2 regions of the Cellulosilyticum sp. I15G10I2 genome follow, and region 1 is predicted to be linked to the other one. Evidence: predicted binding sites of a transcription regulator. Region 1 holds the regulator's gene; the other holds the start of a gene.
The links. The regulator NrdR, encoded in region 1, represses ribonucleotide reductase genes. The targets are predictions, from matches to a motif close to CACAANATNTTGTG.
Positions count from the first base shown of each region.

Region 1 (3,439 bases):
TTCAGCGATTTAATAATAGAGGTGAACATGTAGATGACTTGTTTCAAGTAGGTTGTATAGGCCTCATCAAAGCAATAGATAATTTTGATGTATCTCAGAATGTAAAGTTTTCGACCTATGCAGTACCTATGATTATTGGAGAAATAAGAAGGTATCTTAGAGATAATAATTCTATTAGAGTCAGTAGATCACTTCGAGATATAGCTTATAAAGCACTTCAGGCTAAAGAACAACTTATTAGGAAAAACTCAAAAGAACCTAGTATTCAAGAAATTGCAGAGCAGCTTGGTATTAAAAAAGAAGATATTGTATTTGCATTAGATGCTATTCAGGATCCTATATCTTTATTTGAGCCTGTTTACCATGATGAAAGTGATACGTTATATATTATGGATCAAGTTAGTGATGAAAAGAGTCAAGATGACATCTGGTTAGAAAATATTGCGTTAAAAGAAGCGATGAAAAGACTAAATGACAGAGAAAAGCAAATATTAATGTTAAGATTTTTTTCAGGTAAGACACAAATGGAAGTTGCAAATGAAATAGGGATTTCTCAAGCACAAGTATCAAGGCTAGAAAAGACAGCATTAAAGCATATGAAAAAATATATATAGAGATATTTATTATTGGGGGGATTAGTGATGATGAGAATTGCAGATATGAAACATAAGGAGATTATTAACACTGTAGATGGGTCGCGTTTAGGGTATATTTGTGATGTAGAATTGGATTGGAAAGAGGGTAAAATTAACAAGGTAATTGTACCAGGGCCAAGTAAAATTATGGGGATATTTGGGAAAAACCTAGAATATGCTATTCCTTGGGATAAAATTAAAAAGATTGGTGAAGATATTATACTTATAGAGATTGATGTAGATGAGTATTTGAAAGAGAGTGAGTATTGACTTTTATTTTAAATATATGATATCTTTGAGTATATAAAAACTAGGAGGATATTATAAATGAAATGCCCTTACTGTGGGTATAGTGCCTCAAAAGTGCTTAATTCCAGACCCGTAAATGATAATGAGTCCATAAGAAGAAGAAGACAATGCGAAAAGTGTGATAGGAGATTTACTACATATGAAAAGATAGAAACTATTCCTATTATGATTGTTAAAAAGAATATGACTCGTGAACCTTTTGATAGAGATAAACTTCTAAAAGGTATATTACGTTCATGTAATAAACGAAGCATAACTTTAGAGCAAATAGAACTGCTAGTAGATGAAATCGAAAATCAGATAGGAGTAATGGAGAGTAAGGAACTTTCATCTACAATTATTGGAGAGATGGCAATGAAAAGATTAAAAGCATTAGATGAAGTATCTTATATAAGATTTGCCTCTGTTTATAAACAATTTACAAGTATAGAGGAGTTTATTATTGAACTTGAAGATATAAAGAAATTAAAAAGGTAAAAAACTATATTAAATGACCTCATTCATTTAATATAGTTTTTTTATGCCCAAAATTTTCGGTCAAGAAGTCTGTATTGTATAGCTTCACTGATATGAGGAATATCTATTTGAGAACTCTCTGTTAAGTCAGCTACTGTAAGAGCGAGTCTTAAAATTTTATCATAAGCACGTACACTTGAGGAGGAGTTTTCAAACCAACTATTTAATAGGTCATGTGCATCGTGAGTAAGAGAACAATATTTGCTTAATTTACTAGCCGGGATTTGACTATTATAAAGGATATCTGTATCCTTAAAGCGCTCTTCTTGTATAGAAAGTGCTATTTTTACTTTGTTATAGAGTTCTTTAGAAGATAAGGTATGAGTAGCATTTAAATCATTTATTGTAGGTGATTGTGTTTCAAGATGGACATCTATACGATCGAGAAGCGGGCCTGATAATTTACTTAAATATTTTTTAATACTATTTATGCTGCAAGAGCACTTTTTGGTATTTGGATAATAGCCGCAAGGGCAAGGGTTAGTAGAGGCTATAAATAGAAAATTAGATGGATAAGTTACAGCAGAGTTAGCACGCGCGATAGTGACTCTGTGTTCCTCGAGAGGTTGTCTTAATACTTCAAGAGCACCTTTGTTGAATTCCAATAATTCATCTAAGAAAAGTACGCCCAAGTGAGAGAGGCTGATTTCACCAGGCTTGGGATGGAGCCCACCTCCTGTAAGACCTAAAGGAGAAATAGTATGATGGGGTGTTCTAAAAGGCCTTGCTTGTATGATGGCATAGTTAGATAGTTTATTTGCAATACTGTATATTTTGGTTATTTCAATACACTCATCGTCAGTAAGTGGAGGAAGTATAGAAATGAGTCTGTTTGCTAGCATGGTTTTACCGGATCCTGGTGGGCCGATAAGGAGTGCGTTGTGATAACCGGCAGCACAAATCATAAGGCCTCTTTTGACACTTTCTTGGCCTTTTACATCAGCAAAGTCAATGTCATAGATATCATCAGCCGTAAGGGGGGGGTTAGAACATTTGCTAAGCGCTTGTTCATTTTTAGTAAATGCCACAACTTCTTGCAAACTATGGGCGAGAAATAGAGTTCCTTTTTGGATAAGTGAAGCTTCCTGTGAATTATCATAAGGCACAATACAGTTTAACTCAGGATTTTCACTAACTGAACATAAGATAGGAAGAAGACCTCTCACACCTCTTAAATTGCCGTTTAAAGCAAGCTCGCCAATATAAACACTATTTTGAAGGGCTGATATTGGAATTTCTCCCATACAGCATAATATGCCTAAAGCAATAGGAAGATCATATAAGCTTCCTTCTTTTTTTACATCAGCTGGGGCTAGGTTGATGGTTATCTTACGCATAGGAAATTTGAAACCACTATTTTTAATAGCACTTTTTACACGTTCTCTTGATTCTCTGACGGCACTATCAGGAAGACCTACAATTTCGAAGCCGGGAAGACCATCGCAGATGTCAACTTCTACATCTACATGAATTGTATTGACGCCATTTAATGAGTAACTGTTTAATTTACAAAACATTAGGTTATCCTTTCTATAAAGCCATTTTTAAGATTATGGGTTTAATTTAAAATATTTAAACATTTTTATAATAAGAGTAGAAATATTTCTAAAAATATAGTAAAGTGGTGATTGAATGGATAAAAAATATAGTATGTGGCTGCATAAATTAAGTATACCTGAATATATTAAAGTAAAAATGATAGAACGTTTTAGGAGTTATAAAAAAATATACGAGGCTAATGCAACTGACTATCAACAATTTAATTTAGAAAATAAGCAGATATTGAAAATTGAACACTCAAAAGAAACGTTAGAAGATCTTTCGAAAATGATTAAAGTATATGAAGATCAAAAAATTCATATAGTAGATATATTAGATAACCACTATCCATATTATTTGAAGCAAATATCAGATCCTCCTATTATCTTATTTATTAAGGGCGATTTAAACTTTTTAAATCAGCCAACACTTGGTATAGT
Region 1 covers NZ_FMMP01000006.1:569,648-573,086, forward strand. The annotation lists gene sigG (RNA polymerase sporulation sigma factor SigG) at 1-614, shown strand, start outside; gene BN3326_RS02680 (YlmC/YmxH family sporulation protein) at 642-905, shown strand; gene nrdR (transcriptional regulator NrdR) at 963-1,421, shown strand; gene BN3326_RS02690 (YifB family Mg chelatase-like AAA ATPase) at 1,463-2,977, opposite strand; gene dprA (DNA-processing protein DprA) at 3,093-3,439, shown strand, end outside.

Region 2 (3,439 bases), on a different contig from region 1:
ATTATTATCTGCAACTTCCATCTTTCCAATAGAAATCTCATAAGCTATTTTTGTAGTTGTTTCACCTGTTTCAAGCTTTTTCTGATAAATTCTGCTTTGAATTCTTCCCCATACTTTTATGTGGTCTCCTACTTTTAAATTCTCAGCAAACCTGGCATTTCTCCCCCATGTAATGCACGGAATGTAATCTGATTTATGATAAGACCGATTAACGGCAAGCAAAACATCTGTAATTTCCCGACCAAAAGGTGTCGTTCTATATACAGGTTCTTTGCACACATAGCCATTAAGATAAATATAGTTTTTATTTTTTAATAACTCTTGCTCTGAAACTTCTTTGGCTTCCAGAATAAATACTGTTAAAATAAGCCTGTTTTTACCGTCTTCATATTGATTGTAAGATCTAAACTGCCCTACAGTTTCTAATATCTTGCCTTGTATATTCCCTAAAGTCGGTAAGATACGCTCTGAAATAGTAACTGGTAAAATATCATAGGAATCACTTAACCTTGGCACCTCTAAATCAAAAGTATAGAACCCTTCTCCATATACTTTGTGACTAAATCTAATATCACTAACTACCTTCCCTATAAGCAGTACCTCGTTATTTTGTAGTATGTGTTCTACCATTCCCTACCCTCTCCTTATCCTCTATTTGTTCTTTAACAGTTTCATCTGTCAATATAATATCTATTCAAACTGGTACAACTTTATACCATGTTATAAACATTATTTTCTATAACAAATGTACTGGCATCAAAACCATATAGAATAAAGATAGCTGCCCCTGCTAATAATTCTTCAGTATACCGCGTTTTACCATATACCGGAAACTCTACAGGCATTGTAAATGTTCCCCTTTGAGTGGGCATACAAGTTTGTATACAGCATTGTATTTTAGTAACGCCTTCAGGATCTTTTTCTGCACTAGATAAAGAAATGTCTGCATCATTATGCCACCCATAAGTGATACATCCTTGTTTTTTTATATTATAAGTATCTGGAATGAGATAGCATTTACATTTAAAATATTTAAGAATTTTATGCTCAAAATAAAGTTTGTGATTTATAAAAGGTCTCTGGGCCATGAAATGATCAAATAGGACAATAATATCAAAGCTAAGATTTTTATAAAGATCATTTTCTATGCTATTTTTTTTAAACTCGATAATGAGCAGTTCTATTCTATCTTCTTTTTCTAAACATTCCACATAATTTTTTATAGATAGTGTTCTATTATTTTTGTAAATAATAGGTTTAGAGGGAGCAATGTGATGTATTCTAATACCTTGGCTTTTACTGATCTCATGAATATAATCAATCGTATCTTTTCCCATATCTAGTGTATTATCTACTCCAATTGTAATCATAGCTGATCTCCTTTAACTTTGATAGTGTACAAGTAGTTTTTACTATAAACTAATTTTTTATGTTTTGAGGGAATAAAAATATAATGTTTTAACATAATATAATCTCAAATTAAAAGTAAATATTTTTTATTTTTTTCACACAAAGTAGTATATGTTGATGTTATTTTCATATATTGTACTATATATTGTATATGCCTCTTGCAAACACATTAATTATATGGTAAATTAAATTAACTGTTATTTCCATGAATTCACGCTATATTAGAAGGAGATTATTAGATTATGATCAATTTAAAAGACCTTATTACCCGTTACTACACGCATTCTCTTGCCACAACACAACAAAGCGTTTATGATCTATTTACTTGGCATACTGTAGACGTAAAAATTACAGATTATAAAACTGGAAAAAGCATTGTACATATGGAGCATTTAGAGTTTCCTACCCATTTTTCTCAATCTGCATGCGACATTATTGCAAGTAAATACTTTAGAAAAAGCGGCGTTCCTACTGAATGCGGCCATGAAAATTCATTTAAGCAAATTGTTCACCGCATGGTCCATTTCTGGGTATGTTCGGCTTTTGATGAAGGCCTAATAGATGAAGCGTCAAAAGAGATTGTATATGATGAACTTGCTTATATGATGATTGCTCAAATGTGGGCACCTAATAGCCCTCAATGGTTTAATACAGGACTTAAATCAAGCTACGGTATTTCTGGCCCCAGTCAAGGCCATTATTACTTCGATCCTAATGTGAATGATGTTGCCCTCTCTGCTGATGCCTATACAAGAACGCAAGGTTCAGCTTGCTTTATAGTAAGTGTTCAAGACTCTCTTCTAGGTGAAAAATCAATCACTGATCAACTAGCTATAGAAACCAGACTTTTTAAATACGGCTCTGGTGTAGGATCTAATTGGTCGAGTATTCGTGCTAAAGGCGAAACACTCTCAGGCGGTGGCAAATCTTCTGGACTTATGAGCTTTCTCAAAGTATTTGACCGCAATGCAGGCGCTATCAAATCAGGGGGAACCACAAGACGGGCTGCTAAAATGAATATCTTAAACATTGACCATCCTGAGATTGAGGATTTTGTAAATTGGAAGTCTCACGAAGAAGATAAAGTTGTGGCTTTAGGGAAGATGGGTTATGATACGCACTTTGACGGTGAAGCATATGAAACTGTTTCTGGTCAAAACGCTAACAACTCCGTACGCGTAACGGATACTTTTATGGAGCAGATTTTTGATGAAGAAACGCCTATTAGTCTCACTAACCGCCTAGATGGTTCTTTATCACATACTATTTCTGCCAAAGTACTCTACGATCAAATCGCGAAGGCAGCATGGCGCTGCGGTGATCCTGGCATTCAATTTGATGATACCATTAACGCATGGCATACCGCACCAGCTGGTGAAGACGGCAATACTTTCGCATCTCATAATCGCATTAATGCAAGTAATCCTTGCTCTGAATATATGTTTCTGGATGATACAGCTTGTAACCTAGCAAGTATTAATATATTAAAATTTTATAATGCTGACTCCAATACCTTTGACCTAGAAGGCTATAAACATTGTATTAAAATGACTCAAATTGTTTTAGAAGCTACTATTCATCAGGGGCAATTTCCAACACCAGATATCGCTCGCAGATCCTATCACTTTAGAACAACTGGTCTTGGGCTTACTAATCTTGGTGCATTATTTATGCTGATGAAATTCCCTTATGACAGTGAAGAAGCGCGCAATATCGGGGCTAGCCTTATGAGTATTTTGACGGGTTATTCGTATTATGTTTCTTCATTATTTGCTAAGGAAATAGGTCCTTTTACTTATTTTGAAATCAATAAACCTTATATGATGAAAGTCATGCGCAACCATGCAAAATGCAGCGCCTATAGCGATACCGACTGCTTACTTGAGGGACTTAATTACTCACCGGTTGTTATTTCCCACGACTTACTTCTGGAGTTAGGGTTATCTGACATGAGCCAGACTATTAAAGAAATATGGCAAAACACCTTAACTGCTGGTGAGAAATATGGCTTTAGAAATGCACAAGTTTC
Region 2 covers NZ_FMMP01000025.1:72,840-76,278, reverse strand. The annotation lists gene BN3326_RS18775 (single-stranded DNA-binding protein) at 1-630, opposite strand, end outside; gene BN3326_RS18770 (hypothetical protein) at 711-1,370, opposite strand; gene BN3326_RS18765 (vitamin B12-dependent ribonucleotide reductase) at 1,653-3,439, shown strand, end outside.
Region 2: the regulator NrdR is predicted to act here: its motif matches at 1,547-1,560, upstream of BN3326_RS18765 (vitamin B12-dependent ribonucleotide reductase).